DNA from 2 places in the Idiomarina sp. T82-3 genome. Region 2 is predicted to be linked to the other one. Evidence: predicted binding sites of a transcription regulator. Region 2 holds the regulator's gene; the other holds the start of a gene.

Region 1 (6,353 bases), on a different contig from region 2:
ATTTGCAATTCGACTTCTTTACCTTTCACCGCGTCTTCTAGCGACATTTCTAGATTGTAACGTAAGTCCGCACCGCGCTGAGGACGCGCTTGCTGACGACGACCGCCACCAAAAATATCACCGAATACATCGCCAAAGATATCAGCAAAATCGGCACCACCGCCACCAAAACCACCGGCGCCCGCTCCGCCACCTTGGCGAGCTTGTTGAAACGCTTCGTGCCCATATTGATCATACATCTGGCGTTTTTGTGGATCCGACAACACTTCGTAGGCCTGTTTAATTTCCTTAAACTTGGCTTCTAACTCTTTATCACCTTTCGTGCGGTCTGGGTGGTACTTCATCGCCATCCGCTTGTAGGCTTTCTTAATATCTCTCTCATTGGCGTCTTTGCCGACACCTAAAATCTGATAATAATCCTGCGCCATAACCGTAATCTTCTGTTGTGATTTTACACCTGTCTAAAATAAATACACGGGCATTACCTTTCGGCAACACCCGTGTTGATATCGAAGTTGCCTAATTAAGCTTACTTCTTATCGTCGTCTTTCACTTCCTCAAATTCAGCGTCAACAACGTCATCATCTTTAGATGATTGTGCTTGCTCTGCACCGGCTTCTGCACCACCTTGTTGTGCTTGCTGTTGCTGAGCAGCTTCCATCAGTTTTTGTGAAGCTTCCATCAACGCTTGAGACTTCGCTTCGATAGCGTCTTTATCGCCGTCTTTAGAAGCTTGCTCAAGTTCGTCGCAGGCTGTTTCGATGGCTTTCTTATCATCTTCTGACAAGGCTTCGCCGACTTCTTTCAACTGATTACGCGTTGCGTGCACTAAGCCGTCGGCTTGGTTACGCGCTTGCACTAACTCTTCAAACTTTTTGTCATCTTCAGCGTGTGCTTCCGCGTCTTTAACCATTTTTTCGACTTCATCCTCATCAAGACCTGATGAAGCTTTGATGGTGATCTTCTGCTCTTTACCGGTGTCTTTATCTTTCGCCGACACATGTAAGATACCGTCAGCGTCAATGTCAAAGGTCACTTCGATTTGCGGTACACCGCGCGCCGCTGCACGAATACCTTCGAGGTTAAACTGACCTAGCGATTTGTTATCGCTTGAGCGTTTACGTTCACCCTGCAATACATGAATCGTTACAGCTGACTGGTTGTCTTCTGCGGTCGAGAATGTTTGCGATTCTTTTGTTGGAATCGTGGTGTTTTTCTCGATCAACTTGGTCATTACGCCGCCCATGGTTTCGATACCTAATGACAGCGGACAAACGTCAAGCAGCAATACGTCTTTCACATCGCCTTGTAAAACACCGGCTTGAACAGCTGCACCTAGTGCTACGGCTTCATCTGGGTTGACGTCACGGCGTGGCTCTTTGCCAAAGAAGTCAGTCACGGCCTGTTGAACTTTAGGCATACGTGTTTGACCACCGACCATGATGATGTCTTTAACATCGCTCACTGACATATCAGCATCAGCCAGTGCTTGCTTCAATGGCTCAAGCGACTTCTTAATCAAGTCTTCAACCAACGATTCTAATTTAGCGCGTGTTACTTTAATCGCTAAGTGCTTAGGGCCGGTGTTATCAGCCGTGATATATGGCAAGTTGACTTCCGTTTGTTGCGCAGAAGACAGCTCGATTTTCGCTTTTTCGGCGGCTTCTTTCAGACGTTGCATCGCCAAAGGATCTTTACGTAAATCGATGCCTTGATCTTTCTCGAACTGCTCAACCAAGTAGTTAATCAAACGGTTATCAAAGTCTTCACCACCTAAGTGCGTGTCACCGTTTGTCGCCAGTACTTCAAAGGTATGCTCGCCTTCGACTTCGTCGATTTCGATGATCGAGATATCGAACGTACCACCACCTAAGTCATAAACAGCGATAACGTTGTCGCCGGACTTCTTATCCATGCCGTAAGCCAGTGCAGCTGCGGTTGGCTCGTTGATGATACGCTTAACTTCTAAGCCCGCGATTTTGCCAGCGTCTTTTGTTGCCTGACGCTGAGCGTCGTTAAAGTATGCAGGTACAGTGATAACCGCTTCGGTGACTTTCTCACCTAAAAACTCTTCTGCGGTTTTCTTCATTTTCTTCAATACTTCAGCAGAAATTTGCGGTGGCGCTTTTTTATCGCCATCGATTTCTACCCAAGCATCACCATTGTCTGCTTTGACAATGTTATAAGGCATTATGCCAATGTCGCGCTGAACTTCATCATCTTGGAAACGACGACCGATCAGGCGCTTGATAGCAAACAAGGTTTTATTCGGGTTGGTGACTGCTTGGCGTTTCGCCGGTGCGCCTACCAACGTTTCGCCATCGTCGGTAAATGCGACGACAGATGGGGTTGTACGATCCCCTTCACCGTTTTCAATAACACGAGGTTTGCCGCCGTCTAAAACCGCGACACATGAGTTTGTTGTACCCAAGTCAATGCCGATGATTTTACCCATAATTAATCTCCACTACTTCTATTCTGTTCAAACCGCTCTGGTTTGAGCGTTAATGATTTCGATAACTGTTATTTGGGGGCTGTATCTAAAATTACAAGCCCTAAAACATAATTTCTCTTACAAATTATGCTTTTGTATCCACGCCGCCGTTACTATTACGTGCCACCATCACCATGGCTGGGCGCAGTAAACGTCCGTTGAGCTCATACCCTTTCTGCATAACGGCGATAATCGTGTTGTTTTTATGCTCCGCCGATTCTTGCATCGACATCGCTTGGTGCAGGTCTGGATTAAAGACCTCGCCCTCTTCGCCGACCGCTTTTACGCCAAATTTATCCAGCGTTGATGTCAGACTTTTATACGTCAGCTCAATACCTTCTAAAAAGCTTTTTAACTCTGGGTTTTCGGTATCAGCCGCTTGCATCGCGCGCTCAAGGTTATCAACACTCGTGAGTAGCTCGTTGGCGAACTTCTCTAACGCAAATTTATGCGCCTTCTCAACATCTTGACTCGCGCGACGACGTACGTTTTCCATTTCCGCCTGACTACGCAATACCGACTCCTTTTGCTCGTTCACTTTGGCTTCGGCCTTAGTTAACGCGAGCTCAAGCTCCGCAATACGGTCCGCTTGATTGTCTGCCGCCGCAGCTGTTTGCTGCTGGGTCTCTGGTTGTTCGTCGCTACCAAGCGCCTGTTCAGCCGCCTGCTCAGCCGCCTCTTTTGCGGCCTCTTGTTGAGCGGCTTCTTGTGCTTGCTGCTCAAAGTTCTCAGTTGTTTGATTTGGTTGCTTATCACTCATAACCCATACTCTTTAAATGTCGAATGAACGTATGCGTTGTTATGTGGGGATAGTCCGATTAAGATTCAAGACCTTTATTTCGCTTGATAAAAATTAACGCAACACGTAGCGTTAACTCACGACTAGAGGATAGCGGTAAGCCCTATGAAACAACCCGCATTTAAGCGCGTCGCGCTTTTAGGAAAAATTAATGATACTGGCACTCGTCACACACTTGAGGCACTTATTAGTGCCTTGTGCGAAAGTCAGTATGAGGTCTGTTTGGAAGAACGCTGTGCCACCCAGGTGCAACCAAGCAGTTGCATCGACACGGGCTCACTTGAGAAGTTAGGACAATGGGCCGACATTGCGGTAGTCGTCGGCGGTGATGGCAATATGCTCGGTGCTGCCCGCGCATTGTGTGATCACGATGTGGCGGTTATTGGAGTGAATCGAGGTAACCTTGGCTTCTTGACCGATTTAGCGCCAGAGGACGCAGTGAGCGCGCTGATGGATGTGCTAGCGGGTGACTATGTGAGAGAAGAACGCTTCTTGCTCTCGGCCTCGGTTAAAGGCGAGTCAATTAAACAACAAGGTGTGGCGGTGAACGAAATTGTTCTTCATTCAGACAAAGTCGCTCACATGATCGAGTTTGAACTTTATGTCGATGATCAATTTGTCTTTTCGCAACGTTCCGATGGCGTCATCATCGCGACACCCACCGGCTCGACGGCTTACTCTCTGTCCGGCGGTGGTCCTATTCTGCACCCAAACCTAAATGCTATTACCTTGGTCCCCATGTTTCCGCATACACTGAGTAGTCGTCCGATTGTGCTCGACGCAAACTCCCGAGTGCGACTGCGTGCAGCCAAGGACAACGATCATTTACAAATCAGTTGCGATGGTCATGGGCGTCTTGATGTCATGCCAGGTGATGAGGTCATTATCGAAAAACACCCGCATACCTTGACGATGGTGCATCCGACAACACACAGCTACTACCATGTATTACGTAACAAGTTGGGTTGGGGCAGCCGTCTTTTCTAACTGACTAAAAAAAAGTCACTCTTTGCATTGCAATTGAACAATAATACTGTATAACTACTGTATATACTGTATAGGTAAACAGTATTACTGTTCTTTTTATTGTGAGGAGCCCAGCCATGTTGACTGAGTTACACATTCGCAATTTTGCAATCGTCAAGCAGTTAGATATCGAGTTTAAAAACGGGATGACCGCCATTACCGGTGAGACCGGTGCAGGTAAATCTATCGCACTGGATGCGCTCGGGCTATGCCTGGGTGGACGTGCCGATGCCAACTGGGTGAGACCGGGCTGCGACAAAACGGACATCAGTGCGCGCTTCACTATCACTCACGACAGTCCCGCTCACCGCTGGCTCGTCGACAACGAGTTTGATGATGACCTCGAGTGTGTATTGCGCCGTACTATTAGTAAAGATGGTCGTTCACGGGCTTGGGTTAACGGCGCGCCGGTGACGCTCACACAGCAACGCACATTAGCGCCAACATTGGTCAATATTCATGGTCAGCATGAACACCAGCTGTTGGTAAAAGAAGAGCACCAGCGCGAATTACTTGATCAGTTCGCTCAGCATGCTGAACTTATTACAGAAGTACAAGAAAGCTACCGTAACTGGGCGGCTACCGAAAAGCGTTTTCGCCAACATCAGCAGCGCAAAGAAGAATTAGCAGCACAGAAACAACTAATAAGTTATCAGGTTAAAGAGCTCAATGAATTTAATATCGGAGAGGGCGAATTTGAGCAACTTGAGAGTGACCACAAACGGTTGACTCATGTTCGCGCCTTAACGGAAAACAGTGCCTTTGCTCTAAATGCGCTTTATGACGGCGAGCACAATAATGTATCGGGACTCATTCAAGCCGCCCACGGCCGATTGGAAGAATCCGCCGAGCTCGATGAGCAAATCCAGCCTATTTTAGCACTGCTTGAACAAGCTAAAGTTCATATCGAAGAAACAGCATTAGAACTGCGTAATTATCAAGACCAATTAGATATTGATCCTGAGCAACTCGAAGTTACTGAACAACGGATGAGCCAAGCGATTGCGCTCGCTAAAAAACATCATGTCGCGCCACTCGACCTTTATCAACATCATCAGCAATTGCAACAACAATTGGATGAACTCGAACGCGCTGAGGAAGATAACGAACAACTCGCTGAGCAACGTCAAGCATTACGTACCGTTTATCGACAAGCGGCGCTTAAGCTATCGACAAGCCGAAAAAAAGCAGCGGACAAACTGAGTGCCGAAATTTCCCGCGCCATGCATAAGTTAAACATGCCCCATGGTGAATTTGTCATCCAAGTTGATCATGATGACAAAGCCACAGCAACGCTCTGGGGCACCGACGAAATCTGCTTTACCGTGACCACCAACCCTGGGCAGCCGCTACAAGCGCTTAGTAAAGTTGCATCGGGCGGGGAACTATCACGCATCAGTCTTGCCATACAGGTCATGTGTGCCAATCAAAATACGGTACCGACCATGATGTTTGACGAGGTCGATGTCGGAGTGAGTGGACCCACCGCAGCGGTTGTGGGTTCAATGTTACGGAGTCTAGGCGAGCAGTGCCAAATTATCTGTGTCACTCACTTACCGCAAGTGGCTGCTAAGGGACATCATCAAATGCAGGTACTCAAACAAACCGATGGCGCACAAACAGAAACGCAAGTTTGGCAGCTTAACGAAGAACAGCGAATTGATGAGCTCGCTCGCTTATTGGGTGGCGATAGCATTACCGAAAAAACTAAAGACAACGCCCGGGAGTTACTTATTCATTAAGTTTTCCTGCGCCAATGCTAGCTAACTCGGTTTTGTTTGTTTATCATCGGTGACAACATTTAACGGTAAGAGTAGTTAATGAAACAAATCGGAAAAACTTTGGCCGCTGTTGCGGTCGTCGCAGGTCTCTCAGGTTGCTCAGTGTTAAACGATTGGGTATATCGAATTGATATTCCTCAAGGTAATTACCTTGAACAACGCGATGTCGACAAATTACGCGTAGGTATGTCACAGGAACAAGTTGCTTACGTATTAGGGCGTCCGGTCGCTGAAAACAGCTTTAACAGCGAGC
Region 2 (6,353 bases):
ATCAATTCGAGTCCAGGCTTCGTTAATAAAGCCGGGATTGGCATCCTTTTTAACGGCAAAATCAGGTACCCACCAACTGTGGATAACATCGTCAGAGGTGACGAGAAAACGAACCTTTTGACCCGTCGGCAAAACAAGTGGGTTATCGACCTCTCTAAGGTAGTTTTCACTCTTATCAAACTTATTATCTATTTGTTGTTGTTGAGTCGCTAAGCGACTAAAAAATTCTACTTCGCGATCAAAATATTTGTAGTGCCATTTCCATTGGGATCCGGTGACCTGAATAGTTACGTCAGCATCTGATGTATCTTCCATTGCTATTAAGGTCGATGTTGCAGGTATCGCCATACCCACCAAAATAAGGAACGGAATCAGCGTCCAAAGAATTTCAACCTTTACATTCTCATGGAACTTCGCGGGCTCACGACCGCGGGATTTGCGGTGTCTAATCATTGAATAGAACATCAGTCCAAAAACGACAACACCGATTACACAGCAGATATAAAATATCGTCATGTGCAAGTCGTAAACGTCCCGACTGACTTCTGTTACACCTTTCGTGAGGTTGAGGCTGCGCTCTTGGGAAAGCGCAGATGCACTATACAACAGGGGTAGTGCCCATAACGGCTTCATTTTCACGTGACTTCTCCTCTCATTCTTCTCTGCTTGAGCAAAATGCTAGCTTGGAAGAACAAAGAGGTAAGCAGAAAAAGGAACAGCTTCTCCCCAGAAATCACTTTCTCTACCAACTCTTTGTTGTAGTTTATAAGTTATACTAATTTATATAGTTGGGTAGTATCATTTATTAACTAAAATCTACACAAAGATCTAGATCAAAAACGTTAAATGGTTAAAAAGTGTCCATAAATGTTAAAAAAAAGGCTGCCGAAGCAGCCAGAAATGTATTAACCCTGTTGGGGGATTAGTGCAGGTGGGGGGTTAATACATCCTCTTCAAACATGAAGCTCTGGGTTTGGCTCACTCGAGATGATAGACGAATACGCTGCGCAGCGCGCTTGTCGAAGCCACTAACCCAAGCGACCACAACGTCACTGGTTCCTGATAATACGGCTTGTTCGAGTGCCCATGCGCGATCGTCCGTCTTGCCTGGGCGTAGCCAACGAATACGTTGGCGAGGAATACCTGCGTTAACAAGTTGTTGTACAAAACTCGCCTGTCCGCCGATAACTGTAATCCAGCGCTGTCCGATGCTGTGTACTGCCGCTTCAAGTGCCGCTGATAAGCTAGGCGGAACAACATTAGGCGTAATCACTTCGGCCTGTTGATTGTTGTATGTCCATAGTCCAGGGTGATTGCTGCTGTTTGATTGTAGTCTTTTCATAAAGATGCTCCGTTACGAATGATGCCAACGGCAAGTCCTTCGATAGCAAATACTTGCTGGGCAAGGTCGACAACAATCGTAGAGAACTCTTCGTTCTCGGGATGCAATAGTACTTGACGACCTTTTTGTTCAAACCGTTTAACCGTGACTTCGTCTTCAACGCGGGCGACTACAATCTGCCCATTGCGCGCTTGTTCAGTTTTATGGACAGCGAGCAAATCACCGTCCAAAATTCCAATATTTCTCATGCTCATCCCGTTAACACGAAGCAAAAATTGTGCACTGGGATAAAACATTGATTCATCGAGTTGATAATGGCGTTCGATATGCTCTTGGGCCAATATGGGCTCACCAGCTGCCACTTGACCAATGAGCGGCAAGCCAAGCTCTTCTTCTATATCTTCAGCCACTAAGCGAATGCCGCGAGACATGCCCGGCATGATTTCAATCACGCCCTTTTTGGCTAACGCTTTTAAATGCTCTTCAGCAGCGTTGGCTGAGCGAAAGCCCAACCGACTCGCGATTTCGGCGCGCGTAGGCGGCATACCGGTTGCTTGTAAGTTATCTTTAATTAACTCAAGAATTTCGGCTTGTCTGGGAGTCAGTGGACGCATAGCAATTACCTGTTTATCTGTACAGTATACTGTGAGTATATACAGGTATTGTTGAGATGCAAGTCATTTTATTCGACGACTTTTTCGAACGGAATTGTTATGATTATTGTCTTACTGTTTTAAACGCAAGGGTAGCAAGGAATATCATGACCGCGGTGAGTTGGAGTTACGCGCTCTTTAAACATCCTATCCGTTGGATGACACGAGCAATGACCATAATTGATAAGCCTGAGGCCGATCAGGCGGATATCACGGTAGCACCTGTAGTGTACGTGATGCGCTCAAATGCCAAGTCTGACTTCGCCATTTTGCAGCGTTCCGCGCGTGAAAATCAGCTACCCGATCCTCAACAGCCCCTGTACATCAACGGAAAGTCGTTTGATCGAGTGCTACTGTTACCGGAGCGCGATGACGCCGCTTCAGCACGAGCACTTTCGCAATTTCAAGCGCTACTAGAAGCGCATCAAGCCGATCCTGAGCTGGATGTACAATTACTCCCAGTGGGGATATTTTGGGGCCGCAAGCCCGGACAAGAGGCCCACGCGGGAAATGCCATGACCGGTGACTTAGATAACCCGGGGCATTTGCGTAAGTTCTGGTTGATCATGTTCTCCGGGCGTCAAGTTCTATGCCGCATGTCGCGTCCTGTAAGCTTAGGCCAGATGAGTCGTCAAAGTGGCGCCGATTATCGTATCGCGCATAAACTAGCGCGTGTGGCACGGGTCCACTTTGTGCGCATGCGTTATGCGGTTGCGGGTCCTAAATTGAGCGATCGCAATGAACTTTTGAACCAGCTTCTGAAAACACCGGCGCTTAAAAAGGCGATAAAAGATGAGCAACGCTCGAATAAAGTGGATGAGGCGCAAGCCTTAAAAAAGGCTAAAGGCTATTTAAACGAAATTGCCGCAAACTACAGCGAAACCCTGGTACGTGTATTAGATCGCTTTATGACATGGATGTGGAGTCGAATCTATAACGGTATCGATGTACGCGGCGCCGATGAAGTGCGTAAGCTTGCTCAGCAAGGGCATGAAATCATTTATGTACCTTGTCACCGAAGTCATATGGATTACTTGCTGCTAAGTTACGTTATCTATAAGCAAGGTCTTGTACCTCCGCATATCGCCGCAGGGGTTAATTTAAACTTTTTCCCTGTGGGTTCGATTTTCCGCCGTGGCGGCGCATTCTTTATTCGTCGTTCGTTTCGCGGCAACAAGCTCTATTCATCTGTATTTCGTGAGTATCTATGCTGGTTGTTCCAGAAAGGCTACCCGGTCGAATACTTTACCGAGGGTGGACGCTCACGTACGGGGCGTTTATTGCCGCCTAAGACGGGTATGTTTGCCATGACCGTGCAAGGTATGTTGAGAGGTCAGCAAAGACCGATTTCGATTGTACCCGTGTACTTAGGTTATGAGCACGTAATGGAGGTAGCAACTTACCTCAAAGAGCTCAAAGGTAAAAATAAAGAGAAAGAATCGTTGTTCCAAGTTTTGAAGTCCGTCACTAAGCTGAAAAACTTTGGTCAGGGATTTGTTACTTTCGGCTCGCCCATCGATTTAAAAGCCTATATGGATGACCATGTTGATGACTGGCAGCGTTCTGTCACACGAGGCGCAGAAGAGCCCGAAAGACCCAGTTGGTTAACACCGACGGTCAATGGCTTAGCCGAGCAAGTCATGCGCGGTATCAATGATTGTGCGGCTGCCAATAGCGTTAATCTCACGGCATTGGCGCTATTAAGTTCGGAGCATAATGCGCTAACGCGAGAAGAACTGATTGCCCAAATCAATGTTTACCTGAATTTACTACGCGAGGTGCCATATACGCATCACGTCAACGTACCTGAGCAGTCAGCAGAAGAGCTGTTGTCGTTGGCGCTACGCACCGATAAGTTTGACGTAGAAGATGACTCAATGGGGCAGGTCATCTCCTTGCACGCAGCGAATGCTATTGCAATGACGTATTACCGAAATAATGTACTTCACTTAATGATATTACCCGGTGTGATTGCATCTTTGATTCATGCCAAGCAAAAAGTGAACGTCACAACTATTATCGAGCGTTGTAGCGCGGTATACCCCATGTTGCAGGCTGAGTTATTTTTGTCACACAGCGACAAGGATTTAGATACTTGGGTGCGTGCTATCGTAGAAGAATTAGAACGCCAACAGCTTATTAGCCTTGATGGTGAGATGGTGCGCGCAGCAAACCGCGAAACGGCGGCGTGGTTACAACTTAAATTATTGGCGGGCAGCGCAAGCGAGACGTTACAGCGTTATGCAATCGTTTTAGAGTTGTTGCAGCAAGCGCAGCCGATTAAGCGTGCCGAACTTGAGCGTCAGTCGATAACGCTCGCTGAACGACTCAGCTCGATTCATGGCATTGATGCGCCAGAGTTCTATGATAAGAAAGTCATGACAAGTTTTATCGCAAGCCTTAAGGCCCAATCTCTCTTGCAAGTCAACGATGATGGCGATCAAGTGGCTGCGCCTGAAATAGGTCCATTAAGTGACGACATAGATGAGTTGCTCGATCCGACAATCTTGCAGACGATTCGTCAATCGGTGCAACAGTTGATGGTCAGCGCAGACTAAATGCGTTGACCATCCGCTCGACTCATTAATACCAGTAGTGAAGCGCAAGGCTGACGCCAATAACCATTCCAATGTAGTGATTATGCAGAAAGGCTTGGAAACAGGCCTTAGGTGCTCGTTCTCGTATCATCCAATGTTGATAACTAAACAGACAAGCGGCGGCTATGAGACCGAGCCAAGCGTACCACTGCACATTGAGGTGATGCCAAACCACGGCGAGAATAATTAAAGTCACAACCTGCAAGACAGCGATAATGAGTCTATCGTAACGACCGAACAGGATGGCTGTACTTTTTATGCCTACTTTGAGGTCATCTGCTCGATCCGCCATAGCGTACTCGGTATCGTAGGCAATGGTCCAAACGATATTAGCAATAAATAAGCCACCCGCAAGCCACCATTGATCGCTATTCAGCGCACTAAATGCCATCAAAATACCGAAGCTAAACGCGATACCTAACACGACTTGAGGAAGTTGTGTCCAGCGTTTGCAAAATGGATAGAGAGATGCCACACCGGCTGCGGCAAAAGCCAGCATAATGGTTTGTGTATTAAACTGAAGCACCAGCAGAAATGCGAGTATCAAAAGTCCAAAGAATAACAGGATGGCCTCGGTGCTGTTGACCTCACCGGCAGCAAGAGGGCGTAATTTTGTGCGCTCCACATGACCATCAAGATTACGGTCTGCGAAGTCATTAATCACACAGCCTGCTGAGCGCATTAAAAATGTACCTAACATAAATATGACCACGATTTTGAGCGGTGGATTACCGTCACCGGCAATAAGAAGTGCCCATAACGTTGGCCATGCGAGCAAATAAGTACCAATAGGACGGTCAGCGCGCATTAAACGCCAATAGCTGTTAAGTTTATTCATTGATTACCTCAGTATATCGGTACAGGGCTTAAGAAAAACTCGCTTACTAAAACACTTTGTCCCTGGGTTTCGAACAGGCTCCGTCGTCCCCAAAGAGGGCCTTTTTGCTGGTAAAAGTGCTGATTAATTTCGTTGATACCATGGTTTAAGGGTAGTTGAGTAACTTCAAAAGTCGAGCGAGTTAAATCGGGCTGGTTAAATAATGACTGACCTAACGACTGTGTCCCGAGCTCACCCAAATTAAGGTTATGCCGGTCTGCCGCCGATATAGGAAAAACGCTACGAGCGAATACGAATGGACGCTCGTCTAGAGTGAGTAGTACTTCCCGAACAACAAAAAGAGTTTGCTGTGGAAACTTTGAACGTTCATTGGCAAAGGGTGATGCCGCAGTTTGACCGATGAGTTCCACCGCAAAAGAGCCTGGTAACGAACGTAACTTGGCTGTAAGTGAACTCTCGTCTAGTAACCAATCTCGGACGGTTGGCTCTAGTTGGATATCGGAGGCACGCTGCCAACAACAAGGTTCGGTACTGAGAAATTCAATAGACATAGTGATTGGTGCTCATGATATTCTTTGGCTATCATACCAAAGCCACTGCCGTTAAACATTATAAAGGCTAATGAATTATGACCTTGCAACGTTGGTTGTTCAGCATTTTGTTACTTTTCAGTCTTACGCTATTCTCGGCAAGCGCCGCGCGAGCTCAGGATGTCGCTTACTATGGATTTGAGCCAGATATCATTACAAATTTTATTAAGGATAAAGAAGAGTATCGACTTGGCTTTATTCGGGTTGCTGTAGAGGTCATGGTCGATAATCCACAAAATGTGAGCGTGGTAGAGCATCACGCTCCATTGTTGAGAGATGCTTTTATTCAGATCCTAAGTACAGCGAGTGAACAGCAAATCAGAACAATGACGG

Evidence for each region. The regulator LexA, encoded in region 2, represses DNA repair genes until DNA is damaged. The targets are predictions, from matches to a motif close to TACTGTATNNNNATACAGTA.
Region 1: a site for LexA is predicted at 4,345-4,364, ahead of recN (DNA repair protein RecN). Genes of this name have one in related genera too.

Annotation. Positions count from the first base shown of each region.
Region 1 is NZ_LSBQ01000003.1:105,943-112,295, reverse strand. It holds gene dnaJ (molecular chaperone DnaJ) at 1-428, opposite strand, end outside; gene dnaK (molecular chaperone DnaK) at 530-2,455, opposite strand; gene grpE (nucleotide exchange factor GrpE) at 2,580-3,254, opposite strand; gene nadK (NAD(+) kinase) at 3,399-4,280, shown strand; gene recN (DNA repair protein RecN) at 4,397-6,061, shown strand; gene AWU56_RS02785 (outer membrane protein assembly factor BamE) at 6,140-6,353, shown strand, end outside.
Region 2 is NZ_LSBQ01000010.1:46,128-52,480, reverse strand. It holds gene coxB (cytochrome c oxidase subunit II) at 1-633, opposite strand, end outside; gene AWU56_RS07815 (hypothetical protein) at 923-1,342, opposite strand; gene lexA (transcriptional repressor LexA) at 1,339-1,956, opposite strand; gene plsB (glycerol-3-phosphate 1-O-acyltransferase PlsB) at 2,103-4,553, shown strand; gene ubiA (4-hydroxybenzoate octaprenyltransferase) at 4,579-5,430, opposite strand; gene AWU56_RS07795 (chorismate--pyruvate lyase family protein) at 5,439-5,981, opposite strand; gene AWU56_RS07790 (flagellar basal body-associated FliL family protein) at 6,059-6,353, shown strand, end outside.